Regions from separate parts of the Alteromonas sp. ABV4_515 genome, predicted to be linked through region 2. Evidence: predicted binding sites of a transcription regulator. Region 2 holds the regulator's gene; each other region holds the start of a gene.
The links. The regulator FNR, encoded in region 2, switches genes on or off when oxygen is low (the NO sensors DNR and NnrR bind a similar motif). The targets are predictions, from matches to a motif close to TTGATCTAGATCAA.
Positions count from the first base shown of each region.

Region 1 (9,993 bases), on a different contig from region 2:
GACTCAGCATTCTGCATTTTATGCTGCTGATGGTTGGCAAGCAACGCCCGCACCTGTTCGAGCAGGTTTGACCGACTATCAAGTTGGGCAAAATCATTTGCCACTCGCCCAGCTTGCGGCGTAGACGTTGAGCCTCCTGATGCACTGACGGTTTTTCCTGAAACCGAGTCAGCTTTGTCGATGATGCGTGCTAGTTCTGGTTGGGCGCGGGCGGCCCTACCAGCGAGGCTGATTTGCAGCAGGCTGACCAGTGCATTGATAAAACCCGATGCTGCAGGTTGACTAAGTAGCGCTGAAGGGGTGCTAGTCAGAGCCGGAGACTGAATCAATTGCCGAACCTGACTCTCGACGGTTTTTCCACTATCGCTGTTGACCTGTTCAACATTCATTTGTGGTAAGCCAGCCGTGGCAGTTGATTTCGTTTCTGGTTGTAGCGCGAGAAGTTGATTTAGCAGATGCTTCGACACCGCTTTACTTTCAGCATGCATATCAAAACCCGGATTACGCAGCACATTAACAAGCTTTGTTAACGCTTCATTGGTTGAACCGGTTTGCGCCAGGAGTTGACGTGAAAGTTGTCGAACTTTATCCAATACAACAGGCACATCCTCTGCGGATATACCCAAAACAGGTGATAACTTATCCGCCAACTTCACAGAAGGCGACAGCGTATCTGATTTTGCTGATAACAAAGGTGATGGGTGTGTCGCGACGTTTTGCGTTGTCACATTAGTTTGTATGGAAGAGAGCTTTCCTGTTTGTCGTGGTATTGAATTTTGGTTTGCAAGCTCGACTAATCTGTCATTACCTACAGGCTGAAGTTTAGGACTGTTTTTCGGCAAGGTAATGTTTAACATGGGTTTTAGCTCAGTGCCGCGGACCTCAAGTTGGTTACCACGAACTTGTACATTTACAATGTGCATAGATACCGGCGTATTCAATTTCCCATTTGATGGTGATGGGGAAATGTTGAGGTTTTTCTGCAATGCAGTAGAAAGCGGTTGTTCAAGTGTTATCCCCGCGCTTGCGATCACTTTTGCAACGGCAAGTTTAACGCTTGGTGAGGATGACGGGACCGTAAATGATGCTTCTTTTTCTGGTAACGCAGTGGAGCTTAATGTCGCTTTCCATTGCTGCCCGCTGCTATTCTTAACTTGGTTTGCCAAAGAGCTGGGTGCCGACTCTGGTTGCAGTTTCAACGTCACTTTATCGCCTGACTTTAATTGGCTGGCAATACTGTCTGGCACAACGAGTTTTACGCCAGGATTGCCTGGCATCTGCAAATTCAGACTCACTGTACGATTTGCTATATTTTCAACTGTGCCTGTCAGTGAGAAACCAGACTTCGATTGCGACAGTGCTGCCAATGTCATGCCGTCAGCTAAAGCTGTTACCAAACGTTGCATATCAGCTTGGGTAAGGCGAGTAACTTGCTTAATCGGCAACATGTCGAATAACGTAATCTGCTTCTCACCACTTACAACGGTAGCGGCGGAATCGACAGTGACGCTGCTGGTTGGTGTTGATGTTAAAAGCGTTGAAGCAAGTAACTGGGGCGCAGATATCTGCATTTGTGTCTGCGATGTGCGTTGCAACGAAGCTGAACTGAGTTGAGACAGAATTTCAGGTTGTGATTTTACGACATCGGCAGAGAGCGATGCATTGGCAGCGGAAAAAAGTTGAGCTATCTGCAAGTTCATGACAGATTTATCGGCAACTATTTGAAAAATTCAAGCATTTTGTGATTTTCACCGATGTCAATGCTCCTTCAGGTTGAACTAAGTCATAAAAAGGTTTAATACGCCAATGGTTGGGATGTGATCCTTTTTGCCTATGCTAGAATGCTGGGTCGCAAACATCAAAAATAAACAGCGAATTATTTAAAAGAGGTGTTGGTTGTCAGGGTTAGTGGCCAGTGAACTAAGTTGCATTAAACGCGATAGAGTGTTGTTTGATAGATTGTCGTTCTCATTGCAGTCTGGTCAACTGGTGTATCTTCGTGGGCCCAACGGCGCCGGTAAAACCAGTCTATTACGAATTCTCTGCGGGTTAAGTCAACCTGAAAGTGGCACTATTACTTGGCAGTCGCAGCCGTTAGGTGAGCTTTGGTTCAAGGATTTAATCTATGTTGGCCACAAGCCTGGCGTGAATGGTGCACTCTCCGCGATAGATAATCTCGCATTCTGGTGTCGTCAGCATCATGTTCCTGCTTCTCTTGACCACCTTTACCATGTGTTAGGCGAACTGGGGCTGGTAGGCATGGAAGATGTGCCGTGTAGAACATTATCCGCCGGGCAACAGCGACGAGTGGCATTGTCCCGCTTATGGCTCAAGCCTGGGAAAGTCTGGATCCTCGACGAACCCTTTACTGCCTTAGATGTGAAAGGCGTCGCGCAACTCGAAGATAAAATGAAATCACATGTAGACGCCGGTGGCGCAGTACTTACCACATCCCATCAGGCACTCAGTGAGCGAGCGGGCTCAGTGCGTTCCTTTGATTTGGAGTACCGGTTTTGAATAGCTTGATGGGTGGTGTATTTAAGCGAGATTTAGCGTTGGCTTTCAGGCAGAAGGCCGAGCTAGTGCAGCCCCTTATGTTTTTACTGATGGTGGTGACACTCTTCCCCCTTGGGGTTGGCCCCGGGCCTGATACCTTACAGCTAATTGGCCCGGGTGTTATTTGGATTGCGGCTATTCTTTCCTCCTTAATGGGAATGGAGAGATTATTCCGAGACGACTTTGCCGATGGTTCCCTAGAACAATTACAACTGTCTGGGCTGCCTCTCTATGCTGTTGCGGCAATGAAAGTGCTCTGTCACTGGCTGGTTACGTTTATTCCACTGCTTGTTTTATCGCCGCTATTGGCCATGTTCCTCAACCTCACAATGGATATGTATATCGCATTAGTGATTACACTTTTGTTAGGAACACCGCTTTTATCTTTGGTTGGCGCCATCGCCGTTGGGTTGACTGTAGGCATTCAACGGGGCGGTGTGCTGCTGGCTCTGTTGCTTATTCCGGTATTTATTCCTCTATTAATTTTTGCTACCTCAGCAGTGGATGCTGCGGCGCTACAGCTACCATACCGTGCGCAAATTGCTATTATTGGCGCTATGTTGTTGATTGCAATGGCACTGGCACCTGCCGCCATCGCATATTCTCTTAAAGTGAGTCAGAACTGATGTGGAAGTGGTTACATCCCTATGCAAAGCCTGAACGGGCTTATCAGCTTTGTAATACTCTGTTGCCGTGGTTTGCTCTGCCTGCTGTGGTATGTCTGGTGGTAGGTACAATTTGGGGGTTGGCCTATGCACCTCAGGATTATCAGCAAGGTGATTCCTTTCGCATTATTTATATTCATGTACCAAGCGCCATGTTGTCCATGAGTACTTATGTGGTAATGGCAATAGCCGCGCTAGTGGGTATGGTGTGGCAATGGCGCACAGCCTATATGGCAATGATTGCCATGGCCCCTGTTGGCGCGGTGATGACTTTCATTGCGCTGCTTACTGGTGCAGCCTGGGGTAAACCCATGTGGGGTGCATGGTGGGTGTGGGATGCAAGACTCACTTCAGAGCTCATTTTATTGTTTCTCTATTTCGGCGTTATCGCTTTGTATTCTGCATTTGAAGATAAACAGCAGGCAGGCAAGGCGGCGGGCGTCATGGCACTGGTTGGTGTAGTAAATATTCCCATTATCCACTATTCGGTTGAATGGTGGAATACACTGCATCAGGGCTCAACAATTACCAAATTCGACAAGCCGTCTATCGCTACCGAAATGTTATGGCCATTGTTACTCAATATATTGGGCTTTGCGCTGTTTATTGCGTTGGTCACCACCATGCGTCTTAAAAATGAAATCATCCGACGGGAAATGCACAGACCTTGGGTGCAATTGCTGGTAAAAGAGAAGGGGGCTGATGATGCAGTTTGAGTCTTGGGCTGACTTCTGGGCCATGGGCGGTTACGCCTTTTATGTTTGGCTCTCTTTTGGTGTCGCGTTGGGAGCGATGGCCCTTATTACCATTTTTAGTGCAAGTGAGCATAAGCGATTGATAAAACAGGTAGTTACTGAGCAGCAACGAAAGCTACGTATTCAGCGAGCTCAGCAGCAAGCGCGTAACGACACCACTGAACCTGACCGGAGTAAATAAGATGAATCCCCGCAGAAAGCAGCGATTACTGGTTGTCTCTCTTGTTGGTGCGCTTGTTATGGGCGCAGTAGGTTTGATGTTGTTCGCACTGACTGACAGCATCGACTTGTTTTATACACCAACACAAATTGTGGATGGTCGTGAAGGGGTTAAGCCTCAAGTCGGCCAGCGTCTGCGGATCGGTGGTATGGTTGTACCGGGGTCTGTTAACCGTGATTCTGAAAGTCTCGCCGTAAGCTTTGACCTGGTTGATACCGGTCCGGCTGTGACTGTGCGCTATCAGGGAATTTTGCCTGATCTGTTCCGTGAAGGGCAGGGAATTGTCGCCACTGGCACGTTATTGGCGGGTAATGTGATTGAAGCTCACGAAGTCCTTGCAAAACATGACGAAGAATATATGCCGCCGGAACTGGCCGAGCAGATGAAAGGCATCAAACACGTGAAGCCTGCGAATAACGGAGGCTAATTATGGTTCCTGAGCTGGGTAATATTGCATTAACTCTGGCCCTGGTCAGTGCGATTCTGTTGGCGGTGTATCCACTATGGGGGGCACAAACTAATCATTCTTTTTTAATGGGAACCGCAAAGCCGTTGGCATTGGGCATGTTCCTGTTTACCGCGATGGCGTTCATTGCACTTACCTATGCATTTGTTACTGATGATTTCAGTGTGGCCTATGTCGCGCAACATTCAAATAGTCAGCTTCCGGTTTACTACAAAGTCACTGCCGTGTGGGGGGGGCATGAAGGCTCGTTTCTGCTTTGGGTGTTAATGCTATCCATCTGGACCGTTGCGGTAGCATTGTTTAGTCGCGGTATACCCGATGAGATGGTGTCCCGGGTACTGTCAGTACTCGGTTTAGTTGGCATCGGTTTCTATCTGTTCATGCTGCTTACCTCTAACCCTTTCGACAGCATGTTGCCTTTCTTTCCTGTTGATGGCCGTGACTTGAACCCGCTGTTGCAAGATTTCGGCATGATTATCCACCCGCCTATGCTTTACATGGGGTACGTGGGTTTTTCGGTTTCTTTTGCTTTTGCAATCTCTGCACTTATTTCCGGACAAATGGATTCAACCTGGGCTCGCTGGTCGCGTCCTTGGGTCATTGCTGCCTGGGGATTTCTCACCGTTGGTATTGCGCTGGGAAGTTGGTGGGCGTATTACGAATTAGGTTGGGGGGGCTGGTGGTTTTGGGACCCGGTAGAAAATGCCTCTTTCATGCCCTGGTTGGTAGGTACTGCACTGATGCATTCACTGGCAGTGACTGAAAAACGTAAAGTATTTAAATCCTGGACGGTGTTACTGGCGATTGCCGCATTCTCACTTAGTTTGCTGGGTACCTTCTTAGTTCGCTCTGGGGTGATTGTTTCTGTGCATTCGTTTGCCAGTGACCCATCGCGGGGCCTGTTTATTCTTGGCATCCTGGTGGCGTTATCAGGTTCCGGGTTGTTGCTGTATGCATTGCGGGCATCGCAACTAAACTCGCCAGGTCGGTATAGCATGTTTTCCCGCGAAGTTTTACTGATGGGAAATAATGTATTTTTATGTGCCGCCACACTGGTGGTATTTCTCGGTACTATTCTGCCATTGGTACATAAAGAATTGGGCCTCGGCTCTATTTCCATTGGTGCGCCGTTCTTTAATCAAATGTTCACCGTCTTGATTGTCCCTTTTGTGCTTATTCTTGGGCTAGGACCCGTTACTCGCTGGAAACAACAGTCTGCCAGTGCACTGCAGAAGCAGTTGCTAATTGCGCTGGGGTTAAGTATCAGTGCCGGAGTGCTAATTAATTTTACCTACGATACGCCAACGTATCTGGCGGCGATGGGATTAGTATTAGCGGCGTGGATCTTAATCTCTTCAATATGGGAAGTATTGCAGCGTATCGATTCAATGCCTGATGCATCGCTATTAACTCGTTTACGAAAGCTAACACCAAGCCACTGGGGAATGGTGTTGGGGCACCTGGGCTTTGCCGTTACGATTATTGGGATCACGTTAGTATCCAATTACGCACTGGAGCGGGATGTGAGAATGGCACCGGGTGAAACAGCGAATCTGGGTGGCTACACCTTTAAGTTTAATGAACTGAAGGACTTCCAGGGGCCGAACTACACGGCTGATGTTGGCGTGTTTGATGTGTATGTCGACGGAGAAAAGCTGGTACATCTTGAACCTGAAAAGCGCATGTATACCGTGCAGCGGATGCCGATGACGGAAGCCGGCATACACTCAACGGTGTTCCGGGATTTGTTCATTGCAATGGGCGAACCACTAGACGATGGAGCCTGGGCTGTGCGTATTTATATTAAGCCCTTTGTGACCTGGATTTGGGCAGGCGCGGTTATCATGGCCTTGGGCGGCATCTGTTCAGTGTCTGACCGTCGCTATCGCATGGCGAAGATTGCGTCAGCGAAACGTATTCTGGCTCGCACATCCATTGACGTTGTTGGAGAACAGGGATGAAAAAAATCGGTTTTTTCTTAATACCATTGGGTATTTTTTTAGTGCTTGTGGTGTTTTTATTCCAAGGATTGTTTTCTGATCCCCGAGAGTTAGATTCTCAAGTTAAGGACAAGCAAGTACCGGCATTCTCGCTACCAGATTTAATGCAGCCTGATGTAACTTACACGCAGGATGTGTTTAAAGGCGAAGTGACCATTCTAAATGTATGGGGCGTTTGGTGCGTAACTTGCGCGGTTGAGATGCCTTATCTAACTAAATTGAAAGAAGAGCAGAAAGTTAACTTTGTTGGTCTGTATTTCGATCAGGATCTTGACCCGGATTTCGGCACCAAAACCTTGACCCGGGTACAAGAGGAAGTGACCAGCATGCTTAGCCGTTACGGTAACCCTTACCAATATAATATTTTTGACGTATATCGCGATACTTCATTAGACCTTGGGGTCACTGGCGCGCCGGAACATTTCCTTATCGATAGTCGTGGTGTGGTTCGAATGCATCATATCGGCGACATTAACCCCAGGGTGTGGGAGAACAAAATTGGGCCGCTGTATGACCAGCTCGTGGCAGAGCAACAGACAAACGTAGCAGGGAGTCGTTGATGCGTAACTGGATGTTCGTCCTATTGGCCCTCGTTTCAGTGAGTGTTCTCGCAGTCGAGGACAACTATGGGTTTGATGACCCAGAGCAGCGCGTGGTGTTTTTAAAACTGACGGCAGAGCTTCGGTGTCCCATGTGCCAGAATCAGAACATTGCTGATTCTGATGCCATGATTGCCCATGATATGCGTCGAAAAGTGTATACCCTACTAAAGCAAGGCAAGTCTGAAGAAGAAATCATTACTTACATGAAGGATCGCTACGGCGATTTTGTGTATTACAAGCCACCCGTCACAGCGGCGACTATATGGCTTTGGGCTTTGCCACTGGCTTTCATCTTTGCGGTGCTATTTCTGGTAATGCGCAGACCTTCCAAAGCGCCCTTGTCCGATCAGGATGCGAAGTTGAAACAGGCTGAAGCAATGTTAAAGCAGGATAAATCATGAGTTGGGCGGAATTTTGGCTGACAGCGTCAGGCCTCATAACGTTGGTTATTGTTCTAGTGGCAACGCCTTGGCTTCGTCGCAGACAAGTTACTCAACGAGATGTAGCATCAAATATTTCGATTGTTAAACAGCGTCTCGCTGAACTCGATAGAGAAGCCCGAGAAGGATTAATTTCTGAGTCTGATAAACAAAAAGCCAGTGATGAATTAAAACTCGCGTTGGTGGATGAGGCCGTGGCAGAAAAGCAGGTAAGCCATCGCAACGCCGCACTGCCACTTGCTTTGGGAGCCGTTATCGCGTTTGTTGTCGCTGGGGTTGTATATTCATCAGTGAATCATCTCCAGCAGGTGGAACAGGCCACCACTGCCATTGAATCTTTACCTGAACTGAGTGAAAAATTGGCGTCTGGAAATGGGCAGAATTTTACTGCCCAGGATATCACTAGCCTTGCCTATGCCATTCGTCAGCGCTTACGTGATGAACCCGAAGATGCCACAGGCTGGATGTATCTCGGGCGCTTGTGGATGTCTGTGGGTGAGGATGACCAGGCGATTCAAGCCATCGAAAAAGCCCTGTCGATTAAACCCGAAGATACCACCATTCGTATTACCTACGCTCAGGCGCTTATGGTAACTGAGAATGCTCAGCGGCTGACGTTGGCGCAGTCAGTACTGGGTGCGCTGAACAATGAAAATCCGGACAATGATAACCTGGCACTGATGATGGCAGTGGTGTCTGCGCGGTTGGGTGACCTGCCTAATACCCGTCTTTATTTCGCCAAGATTGAAAATAAACTGCCACCGCAAAATGAAACCCGAATCGGAATCGCACAGCGTATAGCCGAACTGGAGGCGCAGCAGCAGGATGCATCAGCGCCGTCTGAAAGTGCAGCCCGAACCGGTTTTGATATAGCAATTACCGTGAGTGATGAAATGCGGTCGATACTACCTGAAACGGGATATCTGATTGTTTACGCCCAGGATAATTTAAGCGAAAATCGGATGCCTGCGGCGGTGGTTAAAATGCCGTTACAAAATTTCCCTGTATCTTTGTCGTTAACGACTGATAATGCCATGATGCCTGCCTATACAGTGGCATCATTAACTCAGGCGAAACTTACAGCGCGAATTTCTTCCGATGATGATGTCATGCCTGCAGCAGGAGATCTTCTGGGGGTATTATCGGCACCGGTAAAATCGGGCGAAGTGCTCCCCATTGCAATACAAATCAACAAGGAACTGAAGTGACAAATATGTCGAAAATCCTGCTTGCCGGTCTTATGGTAGGCGTTTCTCTATTGTCTGGTTGTGCCAGTAAACAAGCTGCAACCGAACAGGCTGAACAGCAGCAAATCCCTGAGGGCGATCCGAAAGACCCTCTGGAGCCGTTAAACCGCGTTGCCTGGAACTTTAACTGGGAAGTGCTAGACCAGTATATCCTGCGTCCCGTCACCATTAGTTACGTCACGGTTATGCCGCAATTCGCTAGAACCGGTTTATTAAATGCCACCAATAACCTGGAAGAGCCAGGTAATATGTTCAATAACTTTTTCCAGGGTAAAGTCGACGAAGGCTTGGATAGCCTGGCTCGCTTTATTATTAACTCAACAGTCGGCCTTCTCGGCACCATTGATGTGGCTGAAAAGATGGGGATTGCACGCCAGCGTGAAAATTTTGGTGAAGTGCTCGGCCGTTGGGGCGTCGATACAGGCCCTTATATGATGGTGCCGGTGCTGGGACCAAACGATCCGCGTACCCTAACCGGGCGGGTGGTCGATAACGTCTATTATCCGATGACGGTGCTAACCGGTACCTACAATGTGGTGCGCTTTGCGGTTACAGCATTGGAAGGACGGGCAGCGCTGATCGATCAGGAAGGGCAGTTGGAGCAATCGCTAGACCCGTATTCCTTTGTTAAAAATGCCTACTTCCAGAATCTGGAATATCGGGTGACTGATGGCAAGAGTGGCGAAAAGGTCATTGAGCAAGAAGAGCTCGATGAGTTCGAACAATTCCAGATGATGCTTGACGAAAGTGACGTTCAGGAAGATGAAACCGACAGCAGTAATGAATAAAGCTGCTTAAATTTATATACGAAAAAGGCGAAGCTGAACAAGCTTCGCCTTTTTTATTGTTCGAGAGGTATGTGAGCCGAACAGCCCCAAACGCGCATTGAACGTTAAGCGTTGTAGCCCTTCGGGTTCTTAGATTGCCAGTGCCATACGTCCTGACACATATCTTCGAGGGTTTTTCCAGCGTTCCAGTTTAACTCTTGGGCGGCTAATGTCGGGTCGGCGTAGCAGGCTGCCACATCGCCGCCACGACGCGG
Region 1 covers NZ_JBSWWZ010000003.1:489,159-499,151, reverse strand. Annotated here, with positions in the region: gene fliK (flagellar hook-length control protein FliK) at 1-1,700, opposite strand, end outside; gene ccmA (cytochrome c biogenesis heme-transporting ATPase CcmA) at 1,897-2,517, shown strand; gene ccmB (heme exporter protein CcmB) at 2,526-3,182, shown strand; gene ACXAGX_RS10010 (heme ABC transporter permease) at 3,182-3,937, shown strand; gene ccmD (heme exporter protein CcmD) at 3,927-4,157, shown strand; gene ccmE (cytochrome c maturation protein CcmE) at 4,159-4,623, shown strand; gene ACXAGX_RS09995 (heme lyase CcmF/NrfE family subunit) at 4,626-6,623, shown strand; gene ACXAGX_RS09990 (redoxin family protein) at 6,620-7,222, shown strand; gene ACXAGX_RS09985 (cytochrome c-type biogenesis protein) at 7,222-7,665, shown strand; gene ccmI (c-type cytochrome biogenesis protein CcmI) at 7,662-8,912, shown strand; gene ACXAGX_RS09975 (MlaA family lipoprotein) at 8,918-9,739, shown strand; gene galE (UDP-glucose 4-epimerase GalE) at 9,844-9,993, opposite strand, start outside.
Region 1: a site for FNR is predicted at 1,774-1,787, ahead of fliK (flagellar hook-length control protein FliK). Genes of this name have one in related genera too.

Region 2 (9,993 bases):
CACACGACGCCTGTACGCATTTATCTAACGGCCCTTGAGAGAACATAACCTCACGACCGGAATATAAATCCGTCGCGACACACGCGAACGGTTTTTGCATTTCTTCAAAGGTCGGGGCACAAAATTCGTCAGCGAGTTTGGTAAATACCTTTTCACCGCTGGCAATACCACCTTTTCGAATGCCAACTCCCATTAAGGCTAAAATCTGCCATTCAGTCAGCGAGCAAGCCCATTCTTTGAGTGGCTCTAGTTTACCACTGGCATAGGCCGCGCCCACATAGGCACCGATGGAGCATCCTGCAACCACATCAATCTTTACACCCAGCTTTTCCAGCGCTTGAATGATGCCAATGTGTGTCCATCCTCTGGCCGCGCCAGCACCCAGGGCAAGTCCTATTTTCATGTGTTAATCCGCCAGGTTGACAATTTGCACGTCTGAACGATTTTCTTCTGCCAGCTCGTCTTTAAATTCAGGCGCATCAAATGCGGTATCACCATCGGCAACAGGCGCACCTGTTGTCTGAATAGCTGCGAAATCATACAGGTTTTTATCGGCCAGGTGAGACGGCGCAACGTTCTGAATCGCCCTGAACATGGATTCAATTCTGCCAGGAAAACGTTTATTCCAGTCTTGAAGCATCATTTTAATGTTCTGTCTTTGTAGGTTTTCTTGCGAACCACAGAGATTACAGGGAATGATTGGGAATGATGCTGCGTCTGAGTATTTCTGAATGTCTTTTTCACTGCAATAGGCAAGAGGACGGATAACAATATGTTCGCCATTATCGCTAACAAGCTTCGGTGGCATGGCTTTGAGTTTTCCACCATGGAACATATTCAAAAACAAAGTTTCCAACATGTCGTCACGATGATGCCCCAATGCGATTTTGGTTGCGCCTAATTCTTTGGCAGTGCGATAGAGTATGCCACGGCGCAGTCGCGAGCACAGAGAACAGGTCGTTTTACCCTCAGGGATCTTATCTTTCACAATGGAGTAGGTGTCTTCTTCTACGATTTTATAATCGATGCCCAGTGATGCCAGGTATTCCGGTAAAACGTGCTCAGGAAACCCGGGTTGCTTTTGGTCAAGATTCACCGCCACGATATCAAAGTGGATCGGCGCAATTTTTCGTAAGAAAAGGAGAATGTCTAGCATGGTGTAGCTGTCTTTACCCCCTGACAGACACACCATGACTTTATCTCCGTCTTCAATCATCTTGAAGTCATCAATGGCTTTACCCACGTTACGACGCAAGCGCTTCTGCAACTTATTGAAATTGTACTTCTGTTTGCTTTCGGCGCTGTGGCTCGATGTACCGGATTTGGCTGATGTTAATTGATTCATGACACTTCAGAATTGACGATGGGAAAAATAAAAGTGGCATTATACAAAACGAAGGGCGCTGCCGCCATAGAGAGTCGTGCGGCAGCGTGAATACCTTACCTGATAGGCGAGACAAATCCGTCGGGTTTAATAGCGAGGACATCACAATTTAAGCTGTCGAGTACGTGTTCAGCCGTGTTGCCAATGAACGCAGCAGATAGTCCGGTGCGGCCAACCGTGCCAATAACCACCAACTCAGCATTTAACTGTTCACTAATGCGTGACACCGCTTTTTCTGGCAGGCCTTCAATAACGTGACAGTTGGCAATACCAATACCGTATTTTGCACTGTGGGCTTCCATCTCTTTCAGATGATGGTCCCTTACGGAGTTTTGATAGGTTTGGGCGTTAAAATCCGGGATTTCAATGGCAATATTCAACGGTGTAGACGGGTAAGCATTTGCCAAATGCACCTGACCACTTAGCATGTTGGCATAGTCGGTGGCGACAACCGTAATCTTGTTATTCAGTTCGGCATGTTCTTTATCTTCAGTACCTACATTGACTGCTGCAACCACAGTGCCATTTTCTGGCCACACATGGTCTTTTACCAGCAACACTGGGGTGGGGCACTTACGGAGTAAGTTCCAATCTGTGGGTGTGAAAATGACGGTGCTGAGTTCGTGATGCTGCCGGGTTGACTTAACTACAAGATCAACATTTTGTTCTACCGCAAAGCGAATAATGGCTTCGTATCTTTTGTCATTCCAGACGACAGACACTTTTACTGGGCATCCGTCATAGTGACTGAATGTATTTTCAGCCCATTGCTTGCGATCATTGGTTACCGCTTTTCGCATTGCCTCTCGCTCAGCGCGTGTGAGCATGGTGGTCATGTCGTAAGAAAAGTCATAAACAACCAGCAATGCATGGACTTCAGCACCGGTTTTATTAGCGATTTCAATGGCTCTTGAAAGGGCGGGCTGTTCGGATTTGTCCGGTTGGACAACGGCGAGAATGCGGTTGTAAGTGATCATGACGTCCCTCCTTAGTCTATGGACTGCGATACGGCTTACATCTTTAGTATAGTAAACCGCCCAGGAGAGACGTTGTTTCAGATCAATAGACTGTTCGGATATCAGTCAACGCAGGTAGTGGGGATATCCATAGAGTGTAACCGTTTATCCATGCCCTCAAAATCCAAAATGGTGATCAGCTTGCCGTCGACTTTTATGATCCCTTCTTTTTGGAAACGGGTTAGCAAGCGGCTGATGGTTTCTACCGTCAGGCCAAGATAATTACCAATTTCGTTTCTAGTCATACTTAGATTAAACTGGCGATGAGAAAAGCCGCGCTCTTCAAAACGACCAGAAAGGTGAGCAATAAAGTAAATCAATCGCTCTTCTGCGGTGCGTTTATTCAATAACATCATCATTTGATGATCTTGCTTGATTTCAGCACTCATAAAGCGCATGACCTGGTTTCGCAACTTAGGAAACTGTTCTGACATCTTTTCCAGCGTGGCATAGGGAAGTTCACAAACCATGGCCGTTTCCAGCGCCTGGGTATAACTCTGATGCGTATCGTCGCGTAATCCATCGAAACCGATAATGTCACCCGGAAAGTGGAAACTAATAATTTGCTCTTCACCTTCTCTGTCGGTCACAAATGATTTGAAAGAGCCAGCACGTACAGCGTACAAGGACGTGAATTTATCACCCGCTTCAACCAAGGTGTCATGTTTATGAAGCGGCTTTTTTCGTTCAACGATATCGTCCAGCGATTCAATTTCAGTTTTGTTTAAAGCAACTGGAAGACATAAGTGACTAAAACTGCAGTTTTGACAGTGGATAGAGAAATCCGAACGCTTTTGCATGCTTACTTACCATTTTTACGTAACTGCTTTTAAAAACTACTGACTGCCCGCCATAAAATATAAAGCGCGTATATCAGCAGACTCAATGCGATTAGTTGCCGTACCATCGGCTGTCTGAATCCTTTAAGGACCCAGTTCGCTCCTGCCCAGGTGGCAAGTAACGCGGGAAGTGTACCTAATCCAAACCCCGCCATGATCACCGCGCCAGAAAAGGCTGTACCAGACGCTAATGCCCAGGTGAGAGTGGAATAAACCAGCCCACACGGTAACCACCCCCAAATCATACCATAAGGAATAGCGGAGAGAGGAGACCTGAAAGGTAAAAAACGTTTAGCGGTTGGCTGTATAGATTTCCATAAATGACTGCCTAGCTTCTCAATATGAATAATGCCTCTCCACCAGTTGCCAAGATAACACGCCATAGATAACAGCATGATTCCACTTAGAATAGCGAGGATCGGCCCCGATAATGGCAGGTACTTTTTGGCGATTTGCGCAACTGCCCCGGTAATTGCACCAGCCAGAATATAACTGGTAATGCGACCAAAGTTGTAGGCCAGAGCATAAGGAAAGCCATTGGCATTTCTGGGAATTGCACCAGAAAGCGCAATTGAAACGCCACCACACATGCCAATGCAATGGACACCACCGGCAATACCAACCAAAAAGGCCGATAGAAAAGAAAACTCACTCATTCAGCTTCTTTCGTTCTTCAGCGAGTTTTTTCTCTTCGGGCGACAGGTCATCGTCAAAGAGTATGCTGTACCCCTGACGATCGAGATCCTCGAACTGATTAGATTTCACAGCCCAAAAGAATACCCCGATAGCAATAGCCACAATGATAATGGCCAGCGGAATTAGTACATAAATTATACTCATAAGAATTACTTTAACAGTTTGGTAGAATTAGTCACCACAATAATGCTGCTGAGGCTCATGCCAATAACGGCCATCCAGGGCGTTAAAATGCCACTGACTGCAAAGGGTAATACAATCAGGTTATAGCCAATGGCCCACGCCATATTCTGGCGGATTACACGTTTCACCCGGCTCGCCATGCTCAACAAATGACGCATCAACGTAAGCTTCTCATTGAGGAAAATCACATCAGCGGCGCTTCTGGCAATGTCTGTAGCATTGCCAACCGCCACCGAAACATCCGCGGCAGCCAGTACTGGCGCATCATTGATTCCATCTCCCATCATCAAAATGTGCTCATTAGCTGCCTGGCGCGCATGTACAACATTGAGTTTATCTTCTGGACTGTTTCCACCTATGGCTTCATCAATGTGTAATTGCGCGGCAATGTCGTCTACGTTTTGCTGGATATCACCGCTCAACAACACTTTTTTGTAGTTCGAAAACGCGCTTAGTACGTCTTCAGCATCCGATTTTATTTGATCAGTCACTCTGAATGCGGCAAGGCATTTATCATTCGACACAAGGTATACATTAGCGATTATCGGAATTTCTAACTTATCGCAGGCTGTAAAACGTGCTGAGCCCGCTTTGTAACATTGGCCATGTATATCGCCTTCGATTCCTTTACCCGCCGTTATCGTCACATTCGTTACCGGAGCAAGATCGTCTGCGCTAAATGCGGCGGCGATAGGGTGCTCTGAACGGGATTCCAACGACGCCATCACGTGCATGATAAAGTCTTGTTGTTCTTTATCAGCAAACCAGCATTCGGTGATGGCAAAACGACCCTCTGTCAGTGTGCCGGTTTTGTCCATCACAACGGTAGTTATACTGGCGAGTTGCTCTAGGGCATCGGCTCGCTTTAGTAATATTCCCTGCTTGTTAAGCGTCGCCATGGCGCAGGTAAGTGCAGTGGGGGTTGCTAACCCAAGCGCGCAAGGGCAGGTTGCAACCAATACGGAAATCGTGATCCAAAATGTACGCGGATCGTCTTGCCAGTACCAGTAAGCGAAGGTCAGCGCTGCAATGAAAAGTACCAACGATACAAACAAGCTGGAAAATCTATCCGCTAACTGCGCGACCTTGGGTTTTGAAGCCATAGCAACACTTTGCAGGCGGATAATTTGGTTAACCAGCGCATGTTTGAGCGTTTGCGTAACGTGTATTGTTACGCTGTTATTGAGATTATTGGTACCACCAAAAATCGTGTCGCCGACGGTTTTTCTGCTCGGGTTGAACTCACCCGTAAGCATAGATTCATCAAATTCGCTGCTGCCATCCACAATGATGCCGTCGACAGGCACCGTCTCTCCGGCTTTTATCACCACGGTATCGTTAATTTTTAACGCTTTGGCAAGGCTTTGCACCAATGTGCCGTCGGCGTTTAGTTTATTCGCCGTAACCGGTATGTATTGCAGCATATTGGCAGAGATTTGCGCCGCTCGATGACGGCTTCGGTGTTCGAGAAACCGACTGAGCAAAAGCAGAAAGATGAACATGCAGATGCTTTCGAAAAATACATCGCCGCCACCGGAAATGGTTGCCCAGGTGCCAGACAAATACGTAGCGAACACCGCAATGGTGACGGGTACATCCATATTCACGCTGCGGGCCGCTAGCGCTTTCAGTGCCCCCAGATAAAACGTACTGCCTGAATAAAATACGACGGGTGTGGTAAGCACTAACGCAATCCAGTGAAAGTAAGACACCGTTTGTGGATCCATCGCATCCAGAAGATCAAAATACAGCGCGGCGGCAAGCATCATAACTTGCATGGTCATCAGGCCAGCTAACCCCAGCTTTTTCAGGAATTGCTTATCTTCAGCTTTGTAAGTGGCTTCATGTTGGTCGGGCTGAAAAGGTAATGCTGGGTAACCAATACGCTGAAGCGATGCCATAATTTGGCTTAGCGATAGTGTATCGGGCTCCCAGGTCACGACGGCCCGCCGTTGCGCCACATTAACTGCGATTTGTTTTATACCGCTTACCTTTGATAACTGCTTTTCAATTAGCCAGCCGCAGGCTGCACAGGTAATTCCTTCGAGAGTAAATTCTATTTGCTTGTGCTTACCTTCGTCGTAGACAAATTCTTCCTGGAGTGCCGGTTCGTCATAAAGTACTAATTTATCAAGTGCACTTTCAGGTGAAGTAGTGCCTTTCGCGGCGGGCTCGGTACGAAATTGATAGTAATCTTCCAGGCCGTTATCAACAATGGCTTCGGCGACAGCTAAACAACCCGGACAGCAAAATTGTCTGGGCTCACCAAGGACAATTGTGGAGAAAAGCTGACGGTGGTCGTTCGGTTCCCCACAATGATAGCAAGATTCAGTACTCACGGATTAAAGGGGATCTTCTGAGATTGTGGCAATAAAACGGTATTTTGAATCTTCCAGGCTTCATCGATTGGGGTAAGGCTGATTCGCCACTTTCCGTCGAGTACGGCTTCAGTGGTTCCCCGATAAACACCCGACGCATCCCGGGTTAAGAGGAGTTCGGTATCCCGTTCAGCCAGGGTAACGTGATAAAACGCAATTTTGAGCGCCGTACCTTCTTGCGGTATACCTGAATGAAATTTCACTGAAACCCGGTTATTTTCTACTATTAAATCGGTGGTGAAATTCAGTCGGCGCGCTGCTTCGACTTTATCGAGCCTTGCATTGATGGCTTTACCTTCTTTGTAGTAATCATCGATGACCAGCGTATCTTGTGTAGACGTTGCAAAATGGATCAGAAAACCACTCATTATGACGGTGATAACCGGCACGGCGATAAGGAACCACGGCCAGAACTGTTTGTACCAGGGAGTTTGCATAACACTTCACATTCAATTAATGCCCGGAATGAGCGCCAAGACTAAAGGATTAACCACGGTTATTTTATGATTTCTATCAATATTATTCCCATTCTCCCACAAAAAAGCCCCGCAAACACGGGGCTTTTAGTGTGCTGTCAGCGTTTAATGAGACAGGCTGTATACATAGGTTGCTACAACGTGAATTTTATCGTCACCCAAGGTTTTCTTGAATGAAGGCATCACGCCGTTACGACCATAAGTCAGGGTGTCAGTAACAGATTGCTCAGTGGAACCGTACAACCAGACATTGTCTGTCAGGTTCGGGGCACCCAGCATTTGGTTACCTTTACCGTCCATACCGTGACAAGCTGCACACACCATGAAACGTGCCTTACCTGCATCAATTAGAGCGGTCATTTCAGGTTCTTGTTCACGGCCACTTAAACTAAGCACATACGCAACCGTTTCCTTGATACCTTGTTCGCCCATGGCGTCAATCCAGGCGGGCATGATAGGGCGACGGCCAAGCATCAATGTTTCTTTGATCTTCGCACCACTGCCACCATATAACCAGTCGTCATCGGTGAGGTTAGGGAAGCCAACGTTCGCACCACGGGCGTCGGAGCCGTGACACTGCGCACAGTTTTGTAAAAACAGACGCTGACCGATTTTCACCGCTTCCGGATCGTTGACCAGTTCTTCAACCGGTACTTTGGCATACTCTTCAAAAATTGGGTCGTACACGTCAGCGGCTTTGTCGAGTTCACGATCGTACTCAACCAGCAACCCTTCTTCTTTGGCATCTGCGCGCGCTTGCGCCGATTCTTCTAAAGAAAGTACACCTTGGTTGGAGCTTTTCCAGCCCAAGAGGCCCTGATACGCACCCAGGCCCGGGTATAGCGCCAGATAAATAAAACCCCACACGATTGTGATGTAAAAAAGGATGGTCCACCAGCGAGGGAGTTGATTGTTAATCTCTTCAATTCCATCGAAAGCGTGGCCCATAGACTCACCTTCAGGCACACCTGTTTTGTTGGCCAGCGCCCAACGCAACAGGAAGAAGCATCCGATGATGAGACCCAGTGTTATCACTGAAATCCATATTGTCCAAAACGTGGTCATGAGTTCAAGACTCCTGCTTATTTTTTTGCGATTCTTCTTTTTCTTCGTCAGCAAACGGTAGGTTGGCGGCTTCGTCGAATCTTTGTTTATTTCGACCGTTAAATGCCCACCAAACTACGCCAACAAAGGATACAAACACGACGACAGTAAATATGCTGCCTGCAATTCCCTGATCCATAATCAATTCAGATATGTGCCGAGGGATTGAAGGTATGCAATAAGAGCCTGCATTTCTGTTTTGCCCTTAACTGCGTCTTGTGCACCAGCAATATCTTCATCGGTATAAGGCACACCGAATCCGCGGAACACTTCCATTTTCTTGGCAGTGTCTTCACCCGTCAGGGTGTTTTCCGCCAGCCAGGGGAAGCCCGGCATATTGGATTCAGGAACCACGTTACGAGGATTAAGCAGGTGAACGCGATGCCATTCATCACTGTATCGACCGCCTACGCGAGCCAGATCTGGCCCCGTACGTTTAGACCCCCACAGGAAGGGATGCTCCCAAACAGATTCACCGGCTACTGAGTAATGGCCATAACGTTCAGTTTCAGCCCGAAACGGACGAATCATCTGACTGTGACAACCTACACATCCTTCACGAATGTAAATATCACGGCCTTCCAGTTGAAGTGCGGTATAAGGCTTAAGGCCTTTTACCGGCTCAAGCACTTGCTGCTGAAACATCAGCGGCATGATTTGCACCAAGGCACCGAAGCTGATTGCAATAAGAATTAGAACGGTTAACAGGCCGACGTTCTTTTCAATTAACTCATGTGGATTTTTCACAACAACGTCTCCTTATGCTGCTTGCGCTGCTGGCTCAGGTGCAATGCTGCCTTTCGGCGCACGTACCGTTTTCCAGGTGTTATAAGCCATCACCAGCATACCGGCTACCACGAACACACCACCGATGAAACGAACCACATAGAAAGGATAGGATGCTTCAAGCGACTCAACAAAACTGTAGGTTAGCGTGCCGTCAGCATTAACTGCACGCCACATCAAACCTTGCAGAACACCCGACATCCACATGGCGACGATGTACAGCACCACGCCGATGGTGGCTAACCAGAAGTGCACGTTAACCAGCTTGGTTGAGTACATGGCCCGTTGTCCAAACAGTACTGGGATGAGGTGGTAAATAGAACCAATCGATACCATGGCAACCCAGCCCAGAGCACCGGAGTGTACGTGACCAATGGTCCAGTCTGTGTAGTGAGACAGGGCGTTTACGGTTTTGATTGCCATCATTGGTCCTTCGAAGGTAGACATACCGTAGAACGACAGTGAAACAATGAGGAAACGCAGAACGGGATCAGTGCGGAGTTTATGCCATGCACCAGATAGGGTCATGATACCGTTGATCATGCCGCCCCAGGAGGGAACAAACAGGATCACTGACATCACCATACCCAAAGACTGAGTCCAATCTGGCAGCGCGGTGTAGTGCAAGTGGTGTGGACCCGCCCAGATATACAGTGAAATGAGTGCCCAAAAGTGAATAATGGAAAGTCGGTAAGAATAAACCGGGCGACCTGCTTGTTTTGGCACGAAGTAGTACATCATGCCTAAGAAACCAGCAGTCAGGAAAAAACCAACCGCGTTGTGGCCATACCACCATTGCATCATGGCATCCACTGCACCTGCATACAGTGAGTAAGATTTAGTGAACGACACCGGAATCGCCATGCTGTTACCAATATGCAGAACAGCAACCGTTAGCATGAATGCGCCAAGGAACCAGTTAGCTACGTATATGTGGGACACTTTTCGAATAATGATGGTACCGAAAAAGTTGATGATATACGCGAGCCATACCAAGGTGATTAAAATATCAATTGGCCACTCTAATTCAGCATACTCTTTACTGGCGGTGATACCGAACGGTAAAGTAACCACAGCGGCAACGATAACCGCCTGCCATCCCCAGAACGTAAAGGCAGCGAGCTTGTCGCT
Region 2 covers NZ_JBSWWZ010000009.1:105,928-115,920, reverse strand. Annotated here, with positions in the region: gene rssA (patatin-like phospholipase RssA) at 1-403, opposite strand, end outside; gene ttcA (tRNA 2-thiocytidine(32) synthetase TtcA) at 407-1,345, opposite strand; gene uspE (universal stress protein UspE) at 1,441-2,361, opposite strand; gene fnr (fumarate/nitrate reduction transcriptional regulator Fnr) at 2,463-3,200, opposite strand; gene ACXAGX_RS18990 (sulfite exporter TauE/SafE family protein) at 3,230-3,895, opposite strand; gene ccoS (cbb3-type cytochrome oxidase assembly protein CcoS) at 3,888-4,079, opposite strand; gene ACXAGX_RS18980 (heavy metal translocating P-type ATPase) at 4,085-6,457, opposite strand; gene ACXAGX_RS18975 (FixH family protein) at 6,454-6,933, opposite strand; gene ccoP (cytochrome-c oxidase, cbb3-type subunit III) at 7,078-8,037, opposite strand; gene ACXAGX_RS18965 (CcoQ/FixQ family Cbb3-type cytochrome c oxidase assembly chaperone) at 8,042-8,215, opposite strand; gene ccoO (cytochrome-c oxidase, cbb3-type subunit II) at 8,218-8,823, opposite strand; gene ccoN (cytochrome-c oxidase, cbb3-type subunit I) at 8,836-9,993, opposite strand, start outside.

Region 3 (9,993 bases), on a different contig from region 2:
GTGAAATTTTAAAAGCGCTTCACGACTAAGGCTGAATCGTTACGCAATGATACTGATCACCCGCCCCGCGCAGAAACTGACGAAAAGTGTCGCGTGTTTTCGTCGGGCGGGTATTGCCACAACCGGCTGTGCACCGGTTACCATTGGGCCTTGCGATCACGCAGTTACTGCCTGCCAGCACACCTTGATAAACACCCCGCCAGACTATGTCATCGTTACCAGTGCATTTGCAGTAGCCGCCCTTCCCCCTGCTTCAAAAATCCGTTCCAACATTTTATGGTTTGCCGTAGGCAATGCCACGGCGGTAGCTTTGCGGGAAGCGGGCTTTAATGCCGGGGTGCCAGAACAGCAAAATTCAGAAGGGTTACTGGCACTTTCGCAACTTCGGGATGCAAAGTCGCGGCAAATCGTTATTATTAAAGGACAAGGTGGTCGAACCACTTTAAGTAATACGCTCCTTGCACAGGGCAATCACGTAGAAGTATTCGACGTGTATCATCGGGAAAAGTTAGATAACCCCGTACTAACAGATAATTGGCAGTGGCAGCAGATCACAGGCATAGTGGCTACCAGTGCAGAAATGGCGGAACAGTTGTTTCGCTTTTATGATGGAAAGACTTTACAAGCACAACGCTGGCTCACCGTCAGCGAGCGGATTGCAACACACTTAAAAAGCCTGGGCGTGAGTAACGTTGGAGTGTGCAATGATGCCAGTGATAACGCGCTGATTGCTTGGATAAAGGATAATTGGGAGTAAACCATGGCTGATAACGATAAACAGAAAACTGACTCAGTACTTGTAGTGCCGCCGGAGAAATCTGAGGAAAAGTCGCCGCCGAAAGCGTCTGCTCATGCATCAGACAAAAAGGCAGCGTCGACGGCAGACAACAAGCCACCTAAGCATCCCTCCCATGCTGGTTTGTGGATTGCCATTTTGTTTACCCTTTGCGTAGCGATAGGTGTGGGCGCAGCGGGTTATTGGTTTATCTGGCAGAAAGATACCGGCAATGCCGAACTTATCAGCGAGCAAAAATCACAGAAACAGACTCTGGGCGCTCTGAACAATGAAAACGAACAACTTCAGCGCCAACTTATCGAACTGGAGAAGAGCAAGCAGGCACTGGCTAGCACGGTAAGTAAACTGTCTGAGCAAGCCGATGCGATGCAGTTGCAAACCGAACAGTTACTCTCTCAGTTAAACGATATGGAAGGTCGTCGCCCTGCTGACTGGCTACTCGCCGAAGCAGATTACTTAGTACGTATGGCGGGTCGTAAAGTGTGGCTTGAGAAAGATACCGACACGGCCATTATGTTATTGGAGAATGCCGATCAACGCTTGAAAGAGTTATCTGACCCTTCTGTGATTCCGGTTCGTGGGCTCATTTCCCAGGATATTCAAACCCTGCGCCAGGTGAATGGTGTAGATCGAGTTAAACTGGCCTTGTCACTTTCAGGCTTCCTGGCGCAAGCCGATAGCCTGCCAGTTAAAACTTTTACTCGACCAGAAGACAACACCAACGATGAAGCGCTGTCAGAGTCAGTCAGCGACTGGAAAGATAACTTAGCCAAAGTCTGGCACGCCATTGTAGATGACTTTATTTCGGTACGCCGCACCGAAGCTCCCGTCACGCCACTGATGACCACCGAAGAAATCTGGTTGTATAAAGAGCAGCTGAAACTGCAGGTGATGCAAGCGCAGTCTGCCGCTATGTCGGGTGACAATGATCTTTATACCCAATCACTGGCGAATGCACAGACATTACTCAGGGAAAAATTCGATACCGCCACAGCAGAAGTCGTCGGTGCACAGCAAACACTTTCAGAACTCGCATCAATGGATGTGAAAGAAAATATGCCGGAAGACCTAGCGTCAATGGCACCACTGCAACGCTTGCTTGAATCTCGTGTAAACAGTGCCTATGGCAACAGCGAGGCGTCGCTATGAAACGATTGATTTACGGCATTTTACTCGTGGTGGCCGTACTCGCCGCCATGCTGATTGCGCCGCAGGTTATCGGCGACAAAGGTTATGTCTTAATTTCCATGGGTCAATGGCATATCGAAATGTCGGTAGTTAGCCTGTGCATTACCGTATTCGTTGCTTTAATTATCTTATGGGTGCTATGGCGCTTCGTTGGTGCAACATTAGGGTTATTTAAAGGGTCAAAGCAATGGTTTGGTGGCTTATCACGTCGTAAACGCCAACGTCGCCTGTATCAAGGTATTCAAGCCATGGTGGAAGGTGACTTCGCGGCTGCGAAAAAGTACCTGCAAGACACCACCGATGGCGACTTCGATGGCGTGAATTACCTGGCTGCGGCACAGGTAGCTCAGGCGCTGAACGAGCCCGAGCGGGTTCGCTATCTGCTAGAGCAAGCTGCCGAATACGATAATGCGAAAACCGCAGCCCACCTCGCCTCTGCCCGTTTAGAAATAGAACAAGGCAAGCCGCAGGCAGCGCTGGATAAACTTAATGAATTAGACGAGAAGAAGCGCCAGCATCCGCAAGTTATTCGTCTTCGCGCCCGGGCCATGGCAGAGTTAGGCCACTGGCAAGAACTCGAAAGTGCGTTACCTGAATGGCGTAAGCAATTAAAAGACGATTATGTCGTATGGGCGCAAAAAGTCGCCAAAGGCAAGTTTGCTGAAATCGCCAGTAAGCAAGGCGCGAACGCGCTGCGTCAGCACTGGGACAACATGCCACGTAAACTCCGCCACGACGATGCGTACCGGGCTGCTTATGTGCAGCAATTGCTTGAGCAAGGCATGCACCACGATGCCGAAGCCTGTCTTGTGGAATGGCAGAAGAAAGGACCAAACCCTATTCTATTGCCTTATATGGCAGAACTCAGCATTCCAAATCCGGCTGCTGCAATTCGCTTACTGGAAGACTGGATTAAGAAAGACGGCACCAATCCACAGCTGTTTTCGGTACTTGGTCACCTTGCAATGAATGCCGGTGACGATATCCTGGCCGAGAAGGTGTTACTGAAAGCTGTGAAATTGCGTGAGAATCCGCGAGATTTTGAAGCACTCGCTACCATCAGTGAACACCGCCATGACGATTCTGGCGCACTCGCCATGTACAAGCGCAGTATGGAAGTTGAGTAACTAAACTACCCACGAACTACTCTCGCTTTCAAATACAAAGAAGCCCGCAAATGCGGGCTTCTTTTTGCAAATTCGGTATATTGCCGAAAATGCGATTACTTTTTGTTACGGCGTGAACGTGCGCCGAAAGCCGCCATGCTAAGCGCCAGCAAACCGAAAGTAGCAGGCGCATTAACATTAGAGATTGGTGGTGGTGGCGTTACCGCGTTAATACCTACACCTGTGGTGAAATCATCCCACGAAGTAATGCCACCTGGATCAGTTCCGCCTACGCGCAGAGCAGAAATATAGGTATTTGGGTCGAATACAACACCAAAGAATTCGGTACGACCAGTGCCTGGCGTGGAGGTGAAATCAAATACTGTTTCAACACCGGTATTTGCATCGGTAAGTGTTAATGTCATACCACCGCCGTCGTTGTCAAATACATCGAAACCGACTGCATTTACCCATGTAGGGAACTCAACATTAAATTCGATCAGAGCTGCTCCGTTACGATTACCACTCACATTGTAACCTGACGAAGAGATCATACTCCCATTGCCCGTTTCTGAATAAGTGTTACCCAATGCAGAAGTAAAGGTACCGGAACCATTTGCACCGGCAAGAGTATCAATATCGAAGCTTGCCAGTTCAGCCTCCCATGCTGCACGTGCTTCAGACGGCGTCATTGGTACGTCGGCAGTTGGCGTGGTAGAACCTTGAAATAACAGAACGGCGTGTGCGTTACTCGCCAATAAAGCAGCAGCGGTCGCGCCTGCTAATAATAATTTATTAAATTTCACAACTAATTCCTTTTTTTCCATGTTAAACAATGAATTCGGATTTAAAATCCGAATAAATCCGCAATTTTTTAGCAAAAATTGATCCATTAGAAAAAAGGCATTTAATTTCAATAATTAACTATTGATTTAAACTCTCTACAATAAAAATATGTAAATAAATCTGACACTTCCCACTATTTATTTACGAATATAAAAAATCCGACCCCATCACTGAAATCGGATAATTAATAAAAAAGTGCTAGTTCAATGAATTACTAGAAGAAAAAGTTAACACCTACGGCAATTAAATAAGCCAGCACGCCGTAACCCACATATAAACCCCACGCGAGTTTATTGCTGCCGGTTTCACCTTTCAACATAGCGACGGTTGCTACACATTGCAGTGCGACTACATAAAACAAGACTAGGCCCAGTCCAGCGCCGGTTGTCAAGCCGTCAGCCTGGATACGCTCAGCCAAACCACCGACATTGTCTTCAGCGCCATCCATACCGAATAGCGTACCGAGTGCACCTACGAAGACTTCACGGGCAAGAAATGACATCAGAATGGCTACACCGTAGCGCCAGTCTAGCCCCATGGGCGCAAACACCGGCTCGATAAAGTGGCCAATCTGCCCCAGCCAACTGTCTTGCAAACTCGAATCCATTGGAAAATAACCTAGGATCCAAATCCCCACTGATACCATGAAGATAATTGGTGCAGCACGGCGGACAAATTGCAAACCACTGTCGATGACGCGAAATGTCAGCGGCTTCCAGTGCGGTAAGCGATAGGTTGGCAGTTCGAGAATAAACGGCATATCCGATTCTTCAAGATCCCGGGGCAGGAAGCGATTAAGAAACTGGCTCACGATCAACGCGACCACGATACCGAAGAAATAAAGGCCGAAAAACGCTGCGCCCTGCATTCCAAAAATGCCCAGGAAAGTGCCGTCTTCAGGCACCAGTACCGCCACCAGTAGTGCATATACCGGCAAACGGGCCGAACATGACATTAGCGGGATGGTAAGCATAGTGATCATGCGTTTATGCGGTGATTCAATAGTACGGGCTGCCATAATGGCAGGAATGGCACAGGCGTGTCCGGAAAGATAAGGAATAAAGCTACGGCCAGATAAGCCAACCGCGCTGAGTGGACGGTGACACATTAACGCCGCACGGGCCAGATAACCGCTGTCTTCCAGCAGGCCGATAATCAAAGTAAGTACCATAATTTGTGGCACGAATACCAAAAACGAACCTAGCCCGCCAAAAATCGCATCGTTAAAGAAATCAGTGACAATGCCCTCGGGGGTGACTGCACTTACGCCCTCAGCGACACTACCAATGAGCGATTCCATCCCGTCCATCAAAGGTGCTGCCAGCGTGAAGATACTTTGGAACAATACAAACATCACAGCCAGGAACACCACTGAACCTGTCCAGCTATTCAGCAAAAAGCGGTCGACACTGTTTTGGTTACGTAATACAACGTCCAGTTTCAGGCCGTATTTTCCGGCTAACTCCTGACTTCTGTGAACTGCAGATTCACCTTTGCCAATAGAATTAAACGGCTTGTGCTCTTCCGGCTCGGCAGCAATTTCCAGCATGCTGGTTTTAAATTCGTGCAGGCCATCAAGGGTACGGGCAGACAGCGCCATCACCGGACTACCGAGCTCTTTGCTTAACGCTTTTGTGTCGACATCTTCGCCAATCCGGCGTACTTCGTCGATAAAATTGAGGGCAAATACTACAGACTTGTTGTTTTCACGCGCCAACTGCTGAACCTGCAGTCCAAGCACCAAACTGCGCTCTAGACGGGTAGCATCAAGCACGCACACCACCAGCGAGGTGTCATCCCGCTCAATGGACTGAGTGATTTCCCTGATCGCAATTTCTTCATCGCGGCTGAGGCCGCGCATAGTGTAGGTACCGGGAAGGTCAACCACTTCAAAACCTGCACACTGACCCCGTTTTACTTCTACCGTAACACCAGGATAATTAGCAACTTTCTGTCGCAGGCCGGTTAATTGATTGAATAAAAGACTCTTGCCGGAATTTGGCTTTCCGACCATAAGAATGCGTTGCATGGAATACGTACCCTGTTACTTGTGACAGCGGAAAAACGAGCGTTAGTTACGTGCTTCGATTTCAATTTGAGCGGCGAGATTTTCTTCGATTGCAAACACGCTGCCACCCAATTGCATGACAATAGGGCCTCCCAATGGGCCTTTTCTGACGCACTGTATGTCTCTGCCAACTTGAATGCCCATCTCAGAAAGTCGCTCTTTTACGTTCTCAGCCAATTCAGATTTCACTGAGATAATGAGCGCCTGCTGTTTGGTATTAAGTTCCCACAATGTCATAGGATGTCTCTGTAGTTATTAGTGATTACCTGTTTAAAAACAAGTTCACAAAATCCAACAAATCGGATTTTAAAAATTTCAGGAAGGGTACAAGAAAGTGGATAAATGAACCAGAGACATTACTCATCATATCGTCGAAGTTCACATCTCTAACGTTGAGACAAAGCTTGTGTTCTTTTTCAATCCGTGATTATAGTAAAAATAGAACTTGTCGGAGTGCTTCGTTTTCTGATGAAAACAAGCTGAGACCGCATTGCGGGATCCGTTGAACCTGATCAGGCTAATACCTGCGAAGGGAACAAGCATGCAAAATCACGTAGTTTGTCTACAGATTCGTCTGTTGGCAAAACCAAGCCCGGCGTTCGTCTGGTTTTATGATTTTGTGCTTTGTGACTTCACTCCTGACAAGCATTTAATACCGACCAAGGAACAAATGCTATGTCAACACGACGCTTAAACCGCCAACAGGCACAATCGTTTATCCACTCACTTCAGGGTGAGAATTTTCCTAACTCCTATCGTCACTATCTCACCGATGAAGCGCACACTATGCGTGTTCCGGTGCGAATGATTGCGCAATCGCCTACACGCATCGACGCCGATTCAGAAGAGCTTAATCCCCCCATTCCCGTATATGACGCGTCAGGTCCCTTCGGTGACCCGGAATGCGAAGTGGATGTAACAGCAGGTATTGCGGATACTCGCGGCCCCTGGATTACCGAGCGTAATGATACTGGCGTTGTCGACAAGTCTGAATCCGATTACACCCAGGCTAGAGACAAAGACATCACGACAGAGTCTATTCGCTTTAAAGCGCGCCCGGTTATTCGCAAAGCACTGCCTGAGAAAATCGTGACGCAATTACACTATGCCCGCCGCGGCATTGTCACGCCGGAGATGGAATTTATTGCCATCCGGGAAAACATGGCTCGCTCTACCATTCATGACGACCAGCTCTTGCGCCAACATAAAGGCGAGCCGTTTGGCGCTACCATTCCGACTCAAATCACCGGCGAATTTGTGCGCCAGGAAGTGGCGGCAGGTCGCGCCATCATTCCTGCCAATATTAATCACCCTGAAGCGGAGCCGATGATCATTGGGCGTAATTTCCTGGTGAAGGTGAACGCCAATATTGGTAATTCTGCGGTGACATCGTCTATTGAAGAAGAAGTCGAAAAGCTGGTGTGGGCCACCCGTTGGGGCGCAGATACGGTAATGGACTTATCAACAGGACGAAATATTCATGAAACCCGTGAATGGCTATTGCGCAACAGCCCAGTACCGATAGGCACGGTGCCCATTTATCAGGCACTGGAGAAGGTCAATGGCGTTGCGGAACAGCTTAACTGGGAAGTCTTTCGCGATACGTTGATTGAACAGGCTGAGCAAGGCGTAGATTACTTCACTATTCATGCTGGCGTTCTGTTGGCGTTTGTACCCATGACCGCTGAACGGGTGACCGGCATTGTTTCCCGTGGCGGTGCCATTATGGCCAAATGGTGTCTTTATCATCACCAGGAAAGTTTCCTGTATGCGCATTTCCGCGAGATTTGTGAGATCTGCGCGGCCTATGACGTGAGCTTGTCGCTAGGTGATGGCCTGCGCCCCGGTTCGGTTGCCGATGCCAATGACGAAGCCCAGTTTGCTGAGCTGCGTACCTTGGGAGAATTAACCAAAATCGCCTGGGAATATGATGTGCAGGTGATGATTGAAGGCCCTGGCCACGTGCCGATGCACATGATCAAAGAAAATATGGATGAGCAACTTAATCACTGCCACGGCGCGCCATTCTACACTCTTGGGCCACTTACTACCGATATTGCACCGGGTTACGACCACTTTACCTCGGGCATTGGTGCTGCGCTAATCGGCTGGTTTGGTTGTGCCATGCTGTGCTATGTCACCCCGAAAGAACATCTCGGGTTACCTGACAAAGAAGATGTAAAGCAAGGCTTAATTACCTACAAAATTGCGGCCCATGCAGCCGATTTGGCAAAAGGTCATCCCGGCGCGCAAATCCGCGACAATGCAATGTCGAAAGCCCGCTTCGAATTCCGCTGGGAAGATCAGTTTAATCTGGCGTTAGACCCGTTCACCGCAAGAAGCTATCACGATGAAACGCTGCCACAGGCATCGGGCAAGGTCGCCCATTTTTGCTCTATGTGCGGCCCCAAATTCTGCTCGATGAAGATTTCTCAGGAAGTGCGCGATCACGCCCAGTCACAGCAGGAAAAACTGTCTTCAGAAGAGAAAAAGCATGGTATGGCCGCCATGGCAAAACAGTTTTCTTCCACCGGCGGCGAACTCTATGTAAACGCAAGCACTCTGGAGCGCTAAATATGAACCCTGTAGTGCTTACTATTGGCGGCACCGATAGCAGTGGTGGCGCCGGACTACATCAGGATATGCGCAGCGTGCAATGTTTCAACGTGGTTCACCGCAGTGTGGTGTCTCTTGTTTCTGCGCAAACCCAAAACAAGCTACTGCATTGCGAAGCGGTATCTGACGATATGTTCCTCGCGCAACTTGATGCGGCATTCTGCCCCGAACCACCCGATACGATTAAATTGGGTGCACTGGCGAACGATGCGCAGGTCTATCAGCTAGTCACTTTACTAAACCAACACCCCGATATTCCTGTGGTGTGGGACCCGGTGCTGACAACCTCCACAGGCGGGAGTCTGAGCCAACTCTCATTCGACGGGATTGCCACCTTGATAAGTCGCGTGACAGTACTCACACCTAACCTGCCTGAACTGGAATACCTTACCGGATTTGCGCTGCGAACCAACAGTAATGAGCTTGAAGCTGCCCATCAATTACTGACCTTGGGCTGCAACCATGTTCTGGTAACCGGAGGCCATCGCAGCCAGCCTTCGCCCTTATGCGATACACTTTACAACTCGGAAAACACCTGGCAGTTTCTTCCTCACAGCAAAGCCGCCCGTACCTTGCGCGGTTCAGGCTGCTTACTTGCGTCCGCTATCGCCAGTGCGTTGGCGTTACACTATGATGCAGAAGATGCCATTTGCTACGCCGAAGCTGTGGTAGCCAGCGGTTTCAGCGTCGCGACGCCGGCGAACGATGAAATTAGCCACTTAATGAAAAGCCCTCCGCCTCCTCAGTCACTGCATTTTCCGCAAGTGATTAAAGGTCTGGGGCACAAACCCTTTGCACTAAAATTTCCGCCACTGCGCGTGGCAAACCCTGGGCTCTATCCTGTGGTAGACAGCGTGGAATGGTTGAGACAACTACTGCCTTTGGGCTTTGATATTATTCAATTACGCATTAAACGCGTGTCTGATAGCCTAAGTGAACAAATTCGCGAGGCCGTTCAACTGGCGGAAACCTTTAGTACCCAGCTTTTTATTAATGATCATTGGCAACTTGCCATTAAGCACAATGCCTATGGCGTACATTTAGGGCAGGACGATCTCGAAGCGGCAGACTTAGCCGCTATCTCTCAGGCAGGATTGCGACTTGGTATCACCACGCATGGCTATGCAGAGCTATGTCGGGTGTTACCGTTAAAACCCTCTTACATTGCACTTGGACACATCTTTCCAACCCGAACCAAAGCTATGCCTTCACAACCCCAAGGCACACAACGCCTGGCTGACTATCAAAGACTTTGTGGAGAAATTCCAACCGTGGCCATTGGTGGCATTGCGCTGCACAATATCGACAGTGTTGTTGCTACCGGCGTTTCTTCCGTTGCCGTGGTTACCGCCATCACCGAGAGTGCTGACGTA
Region 3 covers NZ_JBSWWZ010000004.1:193,180-203,172, forward strand. Annotated here, with positions in the region: gene hemC (hydroxymethylbilane synthase) at 1-29, shown strand, start outside; gene ACXAGX_RS11060 (uroporphyrinogen-III synthase) at 47-757, shown strand; gene ACXAGX_RS11065 (uroporphyrinogen-III C-methyltransferase) at 761-1,945, shown strand; gene ACXAGX_RS11070 (heme biosynthesis HemY N-terminal domain-containing protein) at 1,942-3,111, shown strand; gene ACXAGX_RS11075 (hypothetical protein) at 3,207-3,896, opposite strand; gene feoB (ferrous iron transporter B) at 4,151-5,965, opposite strand; gene ACXAGX_RS11085 (FeoA family protein) at 6,008-6,241, opposite strand; TPP riboswitch at 6,444-6,556, shown strand; gene thiC (phosphomethylpyrimidine synthase ThiC) at 6,680-8,578, shown strand; gene thiE (thiamine phosphate synthase) at 8,581-9,993, shown strand, end outside.
Region 3: a site for FNR is predicted at 6,507-6,520, ahead of ACXAGX_RS11085 (FeoA family protein). Genes of this name have one in related genera too.